4 regions of the Paenibacillus riograndensis SBR5 genome follow, and region 4 is predicted to be linked to each of the others. Evidence: riboswitches for the same ligand, from Rfam matches in the RefSeq annotation. Region 4 holds a riboswitch; each other region holds the start of a gene.
What was found. A riboswitch is a leader RNA that binds a small molecule or an ion and turns the genes downstream of it on or off. The one in region 4 is predicted to bind cyclic di-AMP.
Positions count from the first base shown of each region.

Region 1: another riboswitch for cyclic di-AMP. It lies ahead of PRIO_RS00140 (resuscitation-promoting factor); the one in region 4 lies ahead of PRIO_RS03260 (hypothetical protein).
Region 2: another riboswitch for cyclic di-AMP. It lies ahead of PRIO_RS04570 (NfeD family membrane protein); the one in region 4 lies ahead of PRIO_RS03260 (hypothetical protein).
Region 3: another riboswitch for cyclic di-AMP. It lies ahead of PRIO_RS13265 (alpha/beta fold hydrolase); the one in region 4 lies ahead of PRIO_RS03260 (hypothetical protein).

Region 1 is NZ_LN831776.1:28,644-32,957, reverse strand. Features, by position in the region: gene rsmA (16S rRNA (adenine(1518)-N(6)/adenine(1519)-N(6))-dimethyltransferase RsmA) at 1-768, opposite strand, end outside; gene rnmV (ribonuclease M5) at 765-1,316, opposite strand; gene PRIO_RS00140 (resuscitation-promoting factor) at 1,495-2,655, opposite strand; cyclic di-AMP (ydaO/yuaA leader) riboswitch at 2,945-3,172, opposite strand; gene PRIO_RS00135 (TatD family hydrolase) at 3,372-4,142, opposite strand; gene PRIO_RS00130 (HD domain-containing protein) at 4,197-4,314, opposite strand, start outside.
Region 2 is NZ_LN831776.1:1,051,249-1,055,562, forward strand. Features, by position in the region: gene PRIO_RS04560 (ABC transporter permease) at 1-462, shown strand, start outside; gene PRIO_RS04565 (ABC transporter permease) at 480-1,220, shown strand; cyclic di-AMP (ydaO/yuaA leader) riboswitch at 1,419-1,606, shown strand; gene PRIO_RS04570 (NfeD family membrane protein) at 1,799-2,305, shown strand; gene PRIO_RS04575 (flotillin family protein) at 2,316-3,749, shown strand; gene PRIO_RS04580 (Sapep family Mn(2+)-dependent dipeptidase) at 3,791-4,314, opposite strand, start outside.
Region 3 is NZ_LN831776.1:3,245,921-3,250,234, reverse strand. Features, by position in the region: gene PRIO_RS13270 (LTA synthase family protein) at 1-192, opposite strand, end outside; gene PRIO_RS13265 (alpha/beta fold hydrolase) at 430-1,257, opposite strand; cyclic di-AMP (ydaO/yuaA leader) riboswitch at 1,265-1,422, opposite strand; gene mnhG (monovalent cation/H(+) antiporter subunit G) at 1,446-1,817, opposite strand; gene PRIO_RS13255 (Na(+)/H(+) antiporter subunit F1) at 1,801-2,094, opposite strand; gene PRIO_RS13250 (Na+/H+ antiporter subunit E) at 2,091-2,570, opposite strand; gene PRIO_RS13245 (Na+/H+ antiporter subunit D) at 2,577-4,052, opposite strand; gene PRIO_RS13240 (Na(+)/H(+) antiporter subunit C) at 4,049-4,314, opposite strand, start outside.
Region 4 is NZ_LN831776.1:737,897-742,210, reverse strand. Features, by position in the region: gene ytxJ (bacillithiol system redox-active protein YtxJ) at 55-381, shown strand; gene PRIO_RS03265 (glutaredoxin family protein) at 378-617, shown strand; cyclic di-AMP (ydaO/yuaA leader) riboswitch at 904-1,073, shown strand; gene PRIO_RS03260 (hypothetical protein) at 1,188-1,697, shown strand; gene PRIO_RS03255 (hypothetical protein) at 1,726-2,178, shown strand; gene PRIO_RS03250 (O-antigen ligase family protein) at 2,206-4,314, opposite strand, start outside.

The DNA of each region.
Region 1 (4,314 bases), 710 kb from region 4:
CTCCCGCCCCTCTTCCGGAAAGAACCGGGCCTTGAGGTTATTGGCAATCGTCTTGCGCCGCTGGGTGAAGGAAGCCTGTACGACCTCAAAGAAATGTTTTTCATCCGCAACCTCTACCGGCGGGCGTTCCCTCACCTTAAGACGGATAACCGCCGACTCCACGTTAGGCTGTGGAATGAATACCGTACGCGGTACGATACAGACCAGTTCAGGTTCGCTGTAGTACTGCACGGCGATGCTGAGACTGCCATATTCCTTGCCGCCCGGGGAAGCTGCCATGCGTTCAGCAACCTCCTTCTGGATCATTACAACGATGTTATCCAGGGGCAGCTTCTCTTCCAGCAGCTTCATGAGTATAGGTGTGGTCACATAATAAGGCAAATTGGCCACTACACTAACTCGCTCGACTGCGGCAAAATCCTCGGCAAACAGCTCCTGCAAGTTCACCTTCAGCACATCATCGTTACGGATGGTAACATGCGGATAAGAGGCCAGAACATCCCGCAGAATCGGAATCAGCCTCCGGTCGATCTCCACTGCCGTTACAGCTCCGGCTGTTGCGGCCAGCCTTTCGGTCAAAGCGCCGATGCCCGGTCCAATCTCCAATGCACCGGCGGCTTGATCCAGGCCTGCAGCATCCACAATTTTGTCCAGAATATTCTGGTCAATCAGAAAGTTCTGGCCCAGGCTTTTCTTGAATGAGAACCCGTACCGCTGAATGATTTCCTTGGTGCGTGCCGGGGATGAGATATTGTTGTTCCCGCTCATGAGGTAATGCCTCCCTGATCAATTTGCGCGAGAGCAATCGAAAATTCCTCCCGTGTAATGCCGAACATCGCCAGCCGCTTGTATAATTGCTTGCCGTTGCAGTAGCCGATCCCGAGCAGATTGCCAAGCGCCATTCTCCGCTCTGCTGCCCGCGGATGCACCATCATCCCCGCTGCCATCAGGTCTTCCATCCCAATCAGGGCCGGAGCGCCCTCAAAGGAGGTATGCACATGCTCAAGCGCATGGCGGATTGCCTCCGGGGAGGCATTTTCCACTCCTATGTCACCTTTCCGGGTAGCATCTTTTTCGGGAATGAACGCATGCTTGCAGCCAGGCACCTTGGAAGAGACAATCTTCCGGATGCGTTCGCCCGCATGATCAGGATCCGTAAGGATTATAACCCCTCTGCGTTCCATAGCGAGCGCAATCTTGGCGATGACCTTGCGGTCGACTGCCGATCCGCCGGTCTCGATAGTATCGGCTTCTACAGCCCGCTTTATGGCAACGGTGTCGCTTTTGCCTTCTACAACGATTAATTCCTTGATCATTTTTGTACTCCTTACTCTGCAACGCAAAAAGAAGAGGATTCGCTCCCCTTCTTTTTGGCTAAAGAATGTATAAGTGATGAGCGGCAGCTCTGTAATTCCACGCTCAGATTTCTGAGAATTCCTTAAGTGCTACCCTCACTATATCTTATATACCGCTAATTTGCAAAGCAGCCGCCACTTAGTTCAGTTCTGGCTTCACAGGCCCTATCACATAAATCGTGCGTGATTTCCGGCCAAAGTTACGGGCATGGCTCAGTGATTCATAATACACATCCACCTTGTTGCCTTTAATGGCGCCGCCGGTATCCTCTGCACGGCGAAACCCAAGTCCCTCAATGTACACCCACCAGCCGATAGGGATTACGCTCGGATCCACAGCAATGGTCCGCCCTTCCGTTACGCGTGTGCCGGAAGCTGTACGGGTACCAATACCCGGCTCTTCCGATGAATAAGCCGTCATGGATACATTTCTGATCATTCTCTTGTACTCAAAATCTACGCCTGCTTTACTGGCAACATTGTTGCTTTTTGCGCTCACTTTGGATGTTTTAGAAGTAGTTGCTGATTTAGAAGTCGCAGTAGCGGCTACAACAGGTTTTGGAAGCGGTTTGGTACCAATGGCAATGATCTTGTCTTTGGTGACCGTCTGCACTTCCTTGCCAACCATACGCATGGATGCCAGCTCGCCATCTTGGTAGATTTTCTCGATGTGCTGGATCATTACGCCCGGCTTGCCCGCTTGTGCAACTCTTACGGTTCCCTTGGTCAGGGAGGGGTCTGCGGTTTTAATGACACGGAAAGGCAAAGCTGTTGTCCGCTGTACCACTTGCTTGTTGATCCGGACAATTTTGACTTCCATGTCTGCAGAAACTGCGGTGCCTAGCGAAGGGTAAATCTTGTCATAGCTTTCCAGGCCAATGCCCAGTTTGTCAATCGCCTGACCGATTGTATCTTCGGTCGTGTACAACGTTTTGGTGGTCCCGTCCGTAGTGATCTTAATCGCCTGCGCACGGTTGATGACGACACGGTCTCCGTCCTTTATTTCATCACTAAGGCCAATAGATAATGCATCATGCGGCTGCAGCGAAATTTGTTCCTTTGCCAGCACATCGCTGACCAGCGCGTCCCGCGTCTCCAGCGTTTGTACCTTCCCGTCTATTACTAAAGTTATTTCTTTAATGCTTCGACCGTGTACGTACAGCAGAATTACCAGCGCGATAACAATTGAGGCCGCGCCTGCAAGCGAAAGTATGCGGGGATTCACTTGCTTCCACCGAAATGCGAAAGACCTGCTGGATGATTGCGAATCATGGGATACTTCTGGTTGGAATACGCCCACTCTCTCCATCCTCCTTACATAGCCCCGTCGTCCAAGTTGTATAACAAAGGTGACTTCATCACTTCTGACGAAACTAGGTTTGAGATTACACAGGATACGCCCGCATTGCTTTAGCGTTTCCTGCTCATGGATCGCCTGCTCGGCATAACTGCTCCAGATACCTGTTATATAACAGTATGCCGGGAACATTCGCATTATTCAAAAACAAAAAAAGCCCGAAAAGAGTTCACAGAGGACTCTTTCGTGGCTCTCCGGTGTCAGAATACGCGGGAATGTTTATGCACGAGGTTTCCTCTCTTACTTGCGCTTACGGGGTTAGCTGTCGGGTTCGGGCATAAGAGAGACGCCCTATCTCAGGTCACCCGCTCACGGCGGTTGCCCTCAAATTCACCCCAAAGACCACGTAAAGAAATCAAATAACGTCTGCGGCATTTCTGTGTTGTACTCATGTACGGACATGCGGCAGAGCATTATTGGTTCCCCCGTTCTCCATACGGAGACTCAGCGAGACGATCCATGAATTTGGTGACTGTCACAATAACAACAGCTCACTTCACTGAAAAGATGATATCCTGTTTTGATGCATGTTGTAAAGGAGCATTCAACCACGTTTACGCAAAAAAATGATTAAAATATTGTAATAATCAGCTGTTTCTATGTTAAAAAAGTTTAATATATCGGCTATACTTCTTTTTTCGCCGCTTTTACTCCCGTTTTCAGACAATCCCAAATCGTTCCAGGGCGTTCGCATACGTGATTTCAGCTAATTCCTGTAAATCAATCCCTTTTATTTCCGCAGCAGCCTCAGCCACAAGCTTCACATAGGCACTCTCATTTCGCTTCCCCCGGAAGGGGTGCGGCGTCAGATATGGAGAGTCCGTTTCGATCAAAAGCCGGTCCATTGGAGTCTGGGCCAGCACCTCTTTTGGCACCCTTGCATTCTTAAAAGTTACAGGTCCCCCAAAGGACAAATGAAAGCCCAAATCAAGGCACATTTTGGCCGTTTCCCAGCTCCCGGAGAAGGAATGCATAACCCCGCCGATTTCATTCGCCTTCTCTTCACGCAAGATCCGCACTACATCCTCGTGGGCATCCCGGTTATGAATACAGATAGGCATTTTTAGTTCACGGGCCAAACCGATCTGTTTGCGGAATACCTCGTGCTGCACCTCTTTTGGGGAGGTATCCCAATAATAATCCAGTCCGATTTCTCCGATGGCCACCACCTTTTTATGGCTGCACAGGGAAGCGATCCAGTCCATATCCCCCTCTTTCATGTCAATAGCGTCTACGGGATGCCAGCCGACAGCTGCATAAATATAATCATACGTCTCCGCCAATTTCATTGTCGTTGGGATCGTTTCCCGGTTAAATCCAATGTTAATCATCTTGCTGACCCCAGCCTCTAACGCGCGGGCAATGACCCCGGCACGATCCTCGTCGAATTGTGGGGCATCCAGATGAGTATGTGTGTCGAACAAACGCATGCAACAACATCCTTTCAGGCTTGATTTCTATAATGAATTCCAGAAATTTTTGTATTATTTTGCAAAGATCCCGCCAATGGAAACAGGCAGCCGGGTAAGTGCCTTCTGCAGCTTATCCTGCGGAAAATACAGGTGATACCTGCCGCGGTGGATACCGCTGATCGAACGTACA
Region 2 (4,314 bases), 310 kb from region 4:
AAGCAGCTGTTGACCCTGCCTGTATCCCGCGCTGTTTTTTATTGGGCCAAGGCGTTGTGGGTTCTTGTCCTGCTGCTCTGTACTGCCTTGCTGATTATTGCCGGACTGCTTCTGCTCTGGATCTGCTACACCTCCGAACCGCTGCCGTTCCAGTTCCTGATCAGGCAGATCGTGTACAGCTTTCTCGCCTCAGCTGCGGTGCTGGGGCTGCAGATGTGGCTGTCGATCCAATTCTCGAACCAGGCCATTCCGATGTCCATCGGCTTATTGGGCGCTGTGTCCGGCCTGTTCATCGCGCGGGACAGCAGCGCAGCATTGTGGACCTGGGTGTGGCCATGGGCCTATCCAACCCTGTCCAGTCCATTCATGGCGCATCCCGGGAGGTGGATTGGCATTAGCGCAGGCCTGGGAGTCATGCTGCTGGCCGCCGGGACCCTGCATTTCAAAAACAAACAATTCTGATTAACAGAGGTGTGATTATGGAATATTTGATGAAAGCCGAACGAATGAAGCTGCAGTATCCCGTCATCTTCATCCTGATCCTTATTGGTGCGCTAGGAACGGTGATGCTCGGAATCAATAGTTTAGATTCAGAAAATTTTGCCGGCTTCTATGTGCGCGGCTGGAAAACCTTCTATTTGCATATGGCCAGCTTTCACGGCTTGTTTTTATATCCGCTTTATGCCGGGGTGCTGGCTTCTTTTATCTGCCGTTATGAGCATATTAACGGGGGCTGGAAACAGCTGTTTTGTCTGCCCATTCCCCGTTCCCGTGTCTATTATGCCAAATTGGGGACGCTGATGCTGCTGTTGGGTTTAATTCAACTGCTTTTTGCCGGTTCCTATCTGCTCGTGGGAGAACTGCTTCACTTGGGGAATGATTTGGATGTTGCCGAATTGATCACCGGTACGGTTGGGGGCTGGCTGGCTATCCTGCCGTTTGCGGCGCTGCAGTTATGGGTGTCCATGCGCTTGAAGTCGTTTGTGTCCTCTCTGGTTTTATCGGCTTCGATTGTGATAGCCAATATTGTGCTTACCGGGCTTCATGCTTCGATCGGTGCCTGGTTCCCCTCCACAACGGCCTATTACGCCATGTACCCAAGGGGAACCGCTTTGTCGCCCCGGCTGGATGTGATCCCGTTCATTCTCATTGTAGCCGCCACCTCTGCTGCGTACATCTGGGCGGGCCGCCGTTCGCTTGTGCGTGGGGCTCGGTTATAGAGAAGTATAGCGGTGCCTCACTGCTTTCGAGAATTGGAGCAAAAGAGAGAAAATCACCGGCCGCTTAAGAGCGAAACCCAAGAATGCGCCTTCATTCGTGAAGTGGTGGCATTTTTGGCTTCTTTTGTCACAAGCAACGTTTTACATTAAACGGCTACAGGCGTAAGATTCAAATCAGCAACCGAATGAAATATAACTGTTCTCAAATGGCTGAATTCCGGTACTGGGAACGGGGGAACCAATGGTGAATGCGGCTTTTGCTGGGATAGCTGCCGCTCATCCGGGGTGAATCCTTGCAGCGTGCTGACAAGCCGCTTCTTGCAGGGTAGGGCAATCTCGCTGCCCGAATCCGTCAGCTAACCCCGTAAGCCTCGAAGAGAGAGGATGAGCGCCATGATCGATTAACCGACCACGGAGAGCCCTGCCGCTTCTGTGGTCTTTTTGCTGTGCAGGCGGGAAGGCGATCTGCATGAGAAACTGAAAATCGTATAACAACGAGATTTAGAGTATTTGGATACTATCTAAACTGCTTAAAAGGAGGGATAGTTATCGTTACTGTATTTATCGTGTGCTTCTGGGTGGGACTATTGCTCCTCCTCAGCGGCGGATTTCATGGGCATGGCCTGGCGGGCCATCTGCATGCGGGAGGCGGCGATGCTGGTGGTCCGGGCTTTGTGCCTATCCTCCCTCTGATGGTGTTTGTCACGGTCTGGGGCGGCACTGGTTATGTGCTTACCCGGTTCAGCGGAATAAATATGCTTGCCGTATTGCTGATCGGCACCGTGGTTGCCTTGCTGGTCGGCTGTCTGATGTATGCGGTGCTGGCCCGGGTGATGACCCGGTACGACAACAGCATGAATGAATTGGATTATGAGCAGGCGGGGCAGCTCGGGTATATCAGCATTTCTGCAGCGGATGGAGCAGTTGGAGAAATGAAATATGTGCTGCATGGAACGATGCGCTCCATTGGTGTGCGGGCAGAACCCGGGCAGCAGCTCGCCAAGGGCGACAGGGTGATTATTTTAAAGGTGGAAAAAGGAATGGCGTCTGTGACCCTCTTCGAGAGGGAAAGCGGACAATTATAAATAACGGGGAGTGTCGAACCGGATGGTTATGCTCTATTTAATCTCGGGAATTGTTGTTGTTATCCTGCTGGCTTTGTTCAGTATCGTGAATGCTTATAAAAAGGTTCCGCCCAATCAGGCAATGATTGTCTACGGCCTCGGCGGAAAAAGAGTGGTTCAGGGCGGCGGGACGTTCGTCATCCCCGGCTTCCAGAACAATAAGACCATCTCCATGATGCTGATGAGCTTCGATGTCATCCCGGCGCAGGCGATGTTCTCCCAGCAGGGTATCAAGCTCAACCTGGAGGCGGTGGCCCAGATTAAGATAAAAAGCGATCCTACCGCTATTCTGACAGCCAGTGAGCAGTTCATCGACCGGCCGGAAGAGGACCGCGAGACGATTATCCTGCATTCGGTGGAAGGCCATTTGCGCGGCTTGATCGGACAATTGACGGTGGAGTCCATTCTAAAAACTCCCGACGAAATCAACAGCAAGATGCGGGAGACCTGCTCGGAAGACCTCGACAAGATGGGGCTTGAGGTAGTCAGCTTCACCATTAAGAAAATTACGGATGACAAAGGGTATATCGACAACATGGGGGTTCCGGAAATTGAGCGCATCCGCCGCGATGCCAGCATCGCCAAGGCAGAAGCGGAACGCGATATCCAGATCAAGCAAGCTGAGGCGGAGAAAGAATCCTCGATTGCCAAAGCCAACGCGCATCAGGCCACCATTGAAGCGGGAACCGCCGCCCGCGCCAAGGAATCTCAGTTCGAGAAGGAATTGAACATTAAGCAGGCGGACTTTAAGCTGGAGACAGAAGTGAAGAAAGCACAGGCGGATCTTGCGTACGAATTGCAGCAGAACAAAATCAAGCAGTCGCTGGTTACCGAGCAGGTCAAGATCACGCAGATGGAAGCGGAGGCTAACCGGACTGTCCGGGAAATCGAAGTGGAGCTGAGACAGAAGGAGCTGGAGGCAACGGTAATCAAGCCGGCCCAGGCAGAGAATCAGGCTACAATTATGAGAGCGGAAGCGGCCAAGCAGCGGCAGATTCTTGAAGCGGAGGCAGAGGCGGCCACGACGACCAAGCGGGGGCTGGCCACAGCGGAAGCCGAGCTGGCGAAAGGGAGAGCCAACGCGGAAATTGTACAATTGGCTGGAGCGGCGGAAGCGGGAGCGCTGGAAAAGAAAGCCGAGGCGTACAAACAGTTCACGCAAGCCGCACTTACAGTGGAATTTCTGAAGGTCCTGCCGGAATTGGCCGAGAAAATCGCCTCTCCGCTGGCCAAGGTCGATAAGATTACAGTGATTTCCCAGGATGGAGCTTCATCCGGCGTGAACAAAATTACCAGCGATATCGCCAAAATCATGACCCAGGTTCCTGAATTGACGCAGACGCTTACCGGCATGAACGTGACAGAGGCGCTCAGCGGGCTGCTCGGGCGGGATAAGGAGCAGTAAAAAAGAGAACCACCGGCCGGAAAGGCCGGTGGTTCACACTGTTAATGTTGTGCGTTCTCTTCGCTTAACAGCCCGTCTATCACAAGCACCGCCTTAACATAAATCAGGAAGGCATCCCATACGGCCTCCAAATTCATGGCCTCGTCCGGCTGGTGGCCGCTTCCTCTTCCGGCAGGAAAGGGGGAAGGCTTATCCCGGCGCAGAGGGCCGAAGGCTGCTGCCCGCGGCAGCCATCTGGCGTGGGTAATGCCGCCCATGGCATAAGGGGGCTGGCTGGTGCCAAGCTCCCGGTTGGCCAGATCGCATAAAGCCGCCGCAATGGGATCGTCCGGGGCGATATAATGCGGCGGGCTATCCTCCGTGCGGGTCAGCTGCATGCCGTAACGGTTGGCTGCCTCTTCCAGCAGCTGCTGTATCCCGCCGATCTCCTGTGTAACCCCGTAGCGGATGTCGCATAACAGCCGAAGCCTGCCGTTTTCCATCTGGACGGCTGCATTGACTGTGGTTTCTCCCGACACGTCACGGAAGGCGATGCCGAGGCCATGCCCGTAAGGGTTGGCGAAGC
Region 3 (4,314 bases), 2.5 Mb from region 4:
AATCTTCCGTTTGGAGGACAGCCATTCAATCAGACTGAACACAATGATGAAAAAGGGAATTTCGGTGAAGACCATACTCCAGTTCGGACCGTCGCTGAACACGACAAACCAGGCCACGGCGCTTTTGAGCAGCAGCACGAAGGTGAATAATAGAATCGGCCGGTTTAAAATGCTATTCAATGATTTCTTCATGAAACAATTCATTTCCTTTCAAAAAAAATGATGGACTGCCCCGCTCGTGTTATCAATCCCCTACTGCATTAAATCACAAAGTACATAGGTTATCAACCTATTTGCAGAAATAAAAACACACTGCTAATTATATATGCGCACCAAAAAAACGGAAGCCCAAAAACATCACATGATGTTCCGGACTGCCGTTTTTTTGCGGTTGGCCTATGCATGGCTGGACAGCGGTAAGGAGCTGAGTCATCCGCCGCCCTCCAGCCCGTCAGCCCGCTGATGAATGGCATGCTGGTCGATCAGGAAATTTAACAGCAGGCGGTTAAAATGCTGCGGCTGGCACAGATGGCTGGGGTACATGGCATCATCCAGCACCACGAGCTGCGCCGATGGCAGCATGGAGGCGTTCTTGCTCGCCTGCGCCAGTCTCCACTCATTCTGGCTTCCCGTTACACACAGCACAGGAACCTGCAGCTTGGCCGCATAGGCAAGAATGTCAATCTGGCGCAGGGCAATCCGCTGTTTGATCCCTTCGGTTGGCCGTTTATGCAGCAGCTCATTCCGGAGGATATGATAAGCGGGCAGCCATTTGTTATAGGCGATTCTCAGGGAGCGCAAAAGCAGCTCAGGCGGCAAATAATACGACATCCATGAGCATCTCTCAACAATTCCCCATATCCGATTATTTATCGTGGAATCATGTCCGCTCGAACAGTTGTCCACCAGCACCAGCGCACGCACCAGCTCCGGGTTCTGCACAGCGAATTTCTGGGCCAGCACACCCCCTCCGGAGCTTGCGACGAGAATCACACTCAGCAGCCCCAGACGGCGGAGCAGCTCCTTCAAATCCTCACACTGGGTATCCAGAATGCGGTGAACCTCGACATCCATTTTTCCGGACAACCCGTTCCCTCTCAGATCCATAACAATCACTTGAACACGGTCACGAAAATACTCAATTTGCGGCTCAAACAGATGATGCGAGGTCAGGTGATCATGAATAAAAACAACCGGCACTCCTGTACCATAGGTTTCGTAGTAGATAGTAGTTCCATTTAGCAGAATTTGCGGCAATCCATTCGTCTCCTCTCTTCTACGCTTACGGGGTTAGCTGACGGATTCGGGCCTGAAGAGTAGCCCTACTCGAATGTTCGAGATTCACCCCTTGGCATGGCAGTTGCAAAACTGCACACGCGGTGGTTCCCCCGCTTCTTTTACAGAATTCAGCGAAAAAGACAATATTCTTTAGTTTACTATTATTTTTACTGCGAGTCATCCTGCTTCGTCTTATTCTTTTCGAGCACCGGCTTCAGATCATCCTGCACACTGCCCTTCCATAATGGCACACCCGAGCGGTAAGCCGCCCGGCCGTTCAGATGCCCTGCAACCGGAGAAGTGATGAAGACGAATACAATCGCGATTAGCAGCTTGATGCTGACTACTTCTATATAGAAGTAAAAAAACAGAAAGGCTCCTGTCAGCACACACAATACACCCAGTGTAGCACTTTTGGTGGCGGCATGGGAACGTAAATAAACATCGGGGAGCCGGACCAATCCAAACGCGCTAAGCCCACATATCAATGCGCCCAGCAATACCAGTATCGCAATTAGCAGCTCACCGATCAAGCTTATCACCTCCATGCTCCATAACCGCGTCTCTTTCAATATACCTGGCTAAAGCCGCCGTTCCGATAAACGTCAGAATTCCGATCACAAGCACCATATCAAAATAATCCTCTGTCCTCTGCTGCATGCCCAGCACCGCGATCACGGCCAGCAGATGAATGCCGATCGTATCCAGCGCAGCAACCCGGTCTGAACGGGTCGGTCCTTGAATCAGCCTGTACAGGCAGGCCAGCATGGCCAGTGCCAGGATCGTCAGCGCAATATTAAGCAATAGCGGAATCATAGCCGGGTCACCTCCATTATTGCTTTTTCAAAGGTTCCTTCGATCTGGCGGGAGAGCTGGCCGGCATCCTCAATATCCATAGCGTGAATATAGAGGGTCCGGCCGCTGCCCGACACTTCCAGCGTTAGTGTCCCCGGTGTCAGACAGATCAGGCAGGAGAGCAAGGTGACCTCAAAGTCGGACCGGAGTGCAGTTTCATAAGCGAAGATGCCCGGGCGGACCGCCAGTTTGGGACTGAGGATTTGCCGGATGACCGCAAAGCTGGACCAGACCAGTTCCCGCAGAAACAGCGCCAGCAGCTTCACTATGGACCACACCCGTTTCAAATATAAAGGTTCAGGGAGGAACCTGCGCAGCACCAGCAGAATTCCGCAGCCCAGCAGATAGCCGATTACAAAGCCTGAGCCTGACCCGTCGCCGCTCAGCATCATCCACAGAAACGCAGTCATCAGGTTTAATAAGATTTGAACAGCCATCTTCATCTACTCCTTCAATACAGCTTCGATATACAGACCGGGAGAACCAAGCACATCCCCTGCCTGTGATACATAGGTATTCACCCGCTCTGTTCCAAGGCCCATCAGGATGACCAGAACGAGGAGTCCGGCGGCCACCGCCGTCCCGCTTTTTAGATTAATCTTGGGCGGTTCCGTGTCCGGCGTATTGCCCCAGAAGGCCAGTCTGAACACCTTGATCAGCGAGTACAGCACGAGCAGGCTGGAACCCAGCCCGATGAGGGATAATGTCAGCATTCCTGCATCCAGTCCTCCCCGGATGATCAGCACTTTGCCGGGAAAGCCGCTGAAGGGAGGGATACCGGCAAGTGCCAGTGCCAGCGCGAAAAAACTCCAGCCCAGCAGCGGATAACGCCGGATCAGTCCCCCCATACGCTCAAGCCGGTCCGTACCGGCAGCGGCAATCATCAACCCTCCGAGAACGAACATGAGGGCCTTGCCCAGCATATCGTGCAGCAGATAAAAGACCGCACCATCCAATGCATCCGGTGTTCCCGCCGACAATCCGAATGCCACAAAACCCATACTGACAATGACGTTGTAGTTGAGGATGCGGGGGATATCACTATAAGCCACGGCCCCCAGTGCGCCCAGAACCATTGTAGCCGCCGCCATCCAGGCGATCCAGCCGTTCGTAAAATCAGGATCTCCGGCAAAGATAAGTGTAAAAGTCCGGATAATGGCGTACATCCCCACTTTGGTCAGCAGCGCTCCGAATAAGGCCCGGACTGCGGCTGGCGGCGCACTGTAAGAGCCGGGAAGCCAGAAGAACAGGAACAGCCCGGCCTTCAGCGCAAAGACGATCAGGAACAGTACAGCGACCACATTCAGGACACCGCCCTGCCCGGCCTCGGCAATGCGCTGGGACAAATGAGCCATATTCAGTGTGCCCGCCGCTGCATACAGGTAAGCGACTGCGGCTACAAAAAGCGCTGAAGACACAATATTAATCAACAGATATTTAGTGGTTTCCCGAAGCTGCCGCTTCGTACCGCCCAGGGATAGGAGTGCGTAGGACGAGATCAGCATCACTTCGAAGAATACAAACAGATTGAAGATGTCACCCGTCAGAAAAGAACCGTATACGCCTGCGAGCAGAAAATGAAAAAAAGTATAGTAATAGAATCTTTCCCGCTCCGCACCGATGCTGGTGAAGGAATACAGCAGAATCCCCAGGCTCACCACCGACGCCGTCAATACCAGCAGTGCTGCAAACATGTCTCCTACAAACACAATGCCATAAGGCGGAGCCCAGCCCCCCATGTGCAAGGTTTGTATGCCCTCATGATGGATGCGTGCGGCCAGCATAACCGACACAACAAGATTCAGAATTCCGCCCAGGGTGCTTATCCACCGCTGCACCAGCACCTGCTCTTTCAGAAACATCAATAGAACAGCCGTACACAGGGGGATCAGAACCGGCATGACCAAGAGATTATTCATTGCTCCTCCTCCCGGACGTTATCCATTTCATCGGTCCCGTGAGCCTGGTACGCACGGTAGGCCAGCACGAAGAAGAACGCCGTAACCCCGAAGCTGATCACGATGGACGTCAGAATCAGCGCCTGCGGCAGCGGGTCTGCGTAGGCATCCGCCTTGCCGCCTAATACGGGAGCTGCCCCTTTTTTTAGTCCGGCCATAGTCAGGAGAAGCAGATGGACGCCATGCGTAAGCAGGGAAGTACCGAGTACAATCCGCAGCAGGG
Region 4 (4,314 bases):
ATCATTGTTAACAACCGAATTGTTAGCAAACTAAAAATATCAGGAGGGATTCCGATGTCCATAGCACAAATTCACAGTGTCGACGAATTGCATCAATACCTTGCACAGCCTGGTAAAAAGCTGCTGTTCAAGCACAGCACCACCTGCCCGATCAGCGCCAAGGCCAATGAAGAATTCCAGGCCTATGTCCAAAGCTCCGGCACCCCTGCTGCCGTGGTCCATGTGATTGAAGACCGTCCAGTCTCCAACCAGATTGCCGAGGACTTCGGCATCAAACATGAGTCTCCGCAAATTTTCCTGCTCGAAGACGGCGAGGTCCGCTGGAACACCTCCCATTGGAAGATCACCCGGGATGCCATTAAGGAAGCTGTGAACTCATGAGCCAGCCTGTAATTATCTATTCAACCGCGAACTGCAGTGACTGCAACCAAGTGAAGCAGCTGATGAAGGAGCAGGGCGTTCCTTTTGAAGTAAGAGATGTTATGACCAGCACGGTCTACCAGGAAGAAGTGGAGAAGCTCGGTTTCATGGGTGTTCCAGTTACAGTAGCAGGGGCGCATGCCGTCAAGGGCTTCAATCTGCCTGAGCTTAAGGAGCTTATTGCAGCAGCCCGGTAATACGCCGGAGTTCTTTGGATCAGCAGAGCTGACGCAGGTTCCGGATTCATAGGTTAAAAAGGGGATTCAGGACTAAATTATTCTTGAATCCCCCTTTTTTTCAAAAAAAATAAAAACCGGCGTACGAATGAGATAATAGGCCGATAAACAGCAACATATATGGTTTTATCCGTTTATTTCCTGCGAATCCCGGAATTTCAACGTTAATTTACGCCGCATTTCCCTTTTTCCTTTTTACAAAGAACCGCATGAAAGAGTATGATTCGTTTCAGAACTTATTCATGAAAACCAATCAACGCTGAATTCCCGCCATGCGGGAAACGGGGGAACCACCAGGCGATAAGCCTACTTGGGGTGAATCCGAAGGGGACTGCACCAATGCAGTTTCACTAGGCAGGGCGACTCTCACCGTCCGAATCCGACAGCTAACCCCGTAAGCGTATAGAGAGAGAACTTGATCCGCCACGCTTATGCGCCAGGTTTATTTGAACCTGTACCGAAAGCCGCAGCAGAGGTCCTCCTCTGCTGCGGCTTTTTGTGTGGAGATCAATGATTAGGAGGAACACGGGAATGGAATCACGACGGCTGTTGCGTATAGAAATATGGGTATTCGATACACCTTGGCCCGCAGGCCCCGGGCCGGAGCAGGCCGGAAATTGCCGCTACGGCCTCCTGAAGCTGACCTGCCAGGCAGGGCATAGCTGGTCACAGGGACTGCTATGGGAAGATAAGCGGGTTGATCTGATCCAATGGAGCAACTTCCTGCGCAGCATCCGCCGCTGCCGCCTTGAGGAGGCGATCCGAATTGTAGACCGCTTAGGCCCCCAGTGGGGACAGACTCAGCGGGATCTGGTACTGGGTGCACTGCTGCATCTCAAGGCAAAGCTTCAAGGGAAATTCATTGACCCGCAGGTTCAGACAGACTCTTATTTTCACTCCGTGTTGGCAGCCGGAGGTAACTCAAGTGCGGGAAGAATGTACTATAGACCTTCACGGACACTGCAGCTCCAGCGGATCTGGCCTGAGCCGGACCCGGCGGAGCTGATTAATAAATCTATCGCTTATTACTCTATTCTATAGTTTTATATTCAGAAAGGACCGTGAGAACATGCCCGACCCCTTATCGCGCACATCAGCTTCAACAGCCGGATTTGCAGAGTACATTGAGAAGTACAGCGGGAATATCTATACGCTCAGCAGGCTGCTGCTGGGGCAGGGGGCTGAAGCAGAGGAGGCTGCCGTGAAGAGCTTCACGGTGCTTTATGAGCCGTATCTGCGTACAGGCTGTGACGCGCAGAGCTTCTCTCTTCAGTGCTACCGTGAATGCATCCGTCATTGCTCCCTGATTGTCCAAGGCCGCAAATCCTGTATCCCGGCCTGCCTGTCCTGGGAGGACCAGCTTGTGCATGCACTCCGGTATGGCCTGCGCCTGTCCCTGACGGACATCGGTCTGATCCTCAGGAAAAGCCTGCCTGAGCTCAAGGCCCAGATCCGGCAGATGCGCGAGCAACTGGCTGCACATGAAGCCGCAATGCCAACAGCCAGTTTATCCGTTGGATAAACTGGCGCGGCAATGACTGACTGCACCTTACGATAATGGCTTCATTCCGGCAATTTGCTCGATCTGCCCCGCCTCTTGGGCATCGGCGGCAATTAGCTTATTATACACATCCTGATCCTCAGTGCTGTTCAGTTTCTTTAACCCGGCTAAATACCACCGTGCCATCTCCCGGTTAACCGCATCCGAATAATTTTCGCTGAGTCCGCCTTTCAATGTGGTAACTGCACCCTGGACATTTCCAGTGAGGAGCTGCATTTTACCAAATGCTAAGGTTGCGGCAGAAGAAAAGGCAGTGGCCTGATTGTTTGCTTCTCTCATAACCTGGTTATAAGCCTCAATTCCCGTATTAAAGTTCGCCTTTGCATTGGCTGCGACCTGATCGACGACTGTACTGTCAACGCCCGGAGTGTTTAAGAGATTCAGCCATTCCGTATAAATGGGTTGGCCCAGTTCGAAAGACCGGACGATTAAGTCATTGTACCATCCAGTGCTCCACAGATCACCCCGGCCCGCCAGATCGGCGTAACCGCCCGTGAAGCCCGTCTGGATGAAATTCAAGGCCGTCTCTGCATCCCCTGTTATCTGCTTAACCTTGCCTGCGCTCAGCGCGATCAGCGGCGTGACCGAGAAAGGCCGGCCCTGAAGCTGTCCGGGAGGCAAAGTCTTCAAGAAGGCAACACCATCTGCAACATCCTGGTAAGTGGTAAGGGCGGTCTGGAAGTACTCCTGTTGCTTAGCCTTGTCCTGTTGGAGAAGAGCTTGGACACCCAAACCGGATGCCCGGGTGATGAGCGGCTCGTACCAGTCAATATCCCAGATATACTTGTTCAGATTATCGCGGTATACAGCATACGCGCTCTCGCTCTTGCCCTGCAGATCATACAGGGCGATTTGCTGCAGGAGCATCTGCTTGTTGTTCGGCTCATCTTTTAGACCGCGCTGCAGCACGGAAAGAGATTCTGCGGCAAATTGCTCATTTTTCGTCTGGCTGTACACCTGGTTATCAAGCACGGACAGCAGGATCACTGATTCGGGATGTGAGGGCCGGATCTTCAACGACTTCATCAGCGGAGCCTTAATCTCTTCATAAGAGGTGCTGTATTGGGCAACGGCCTTTGCTTCGGCGAACGCATTTGTGGAACCGATGCTGCGCAGTGACACGATAAAGACTGCCAATGCGGCCGCGCAAGTCACAGCCAGATAACCGAACCGCAGTACAGACGAATTCCATCGGGCGGCGAGAGGTTTGGCCTCCATTGCAGCCGCCATTCCGCCCAGGGCGATGAATACAAGGATTCCCATGAAAGCATAACTCATATTAAAGTCCAGGATACTGTGTACCAGAATCGAAAGCGCAATAATCAGATAAAAGAAGCCATTATCGTAATCATCCGTCCCCGCCCGTTTGATGTATCCTTTGGTATATTTGTAGAATACGAACAGGATAAAGCCCATGAACACGATAAAGCCCAATATTCCGACCTCAATCAAATACTGCAAAAAGAAGTTGTGCGCCTGACGGCTGACATACGGGTTGTTCTGGTATTTCTCATACAGGGCGGCCCATCCGCCCCCGCCTGCCCCAAGCACCGGATAATCCTTCGCCACCTTAAAAGCATCGCGGTAAAAAGTGATACGCTCCAGCACACTGTGCTGCTCAAAGTTGATGTTCTCCAGGCGGGTTTCGATATTGGCCGGCAAAATACTGCGTGCGCTTGTGCCAATCAGGAGCCACGCTGCAACAGCTACCACCGCTGTTGCTCCGATGGGCAGCCACAGATTAGCCAGCTTACGGGTGGACCAGCTCTCTAAGCGTTTCTCCAGCCGGGGAGCCGCAAAGTGCTGCACGGCCCAGCTTATAGCTGCGGTTAGAGCACAAGCAATAAGCAGCCAGGACCAGCCCTCTGCTGCCGCAGAAGCATCCGGAACCGCCGCCAGGCGTTTGCCGATAGCTGTTACCTTACCAATTACGGCCAGCGACGCAAGGGCAGCCACAAGAAGATGGATGATCCACAGAATCTGCCGCGAAGGCTTTTGAAAAAGAAGCAGCAGGACAAATACAGCCGGCAGCAGGACCAGGCCGCCCCGCGACAGGGTCAGCAGGAGCGATACGATAACCGGAACCAGCATAAAACT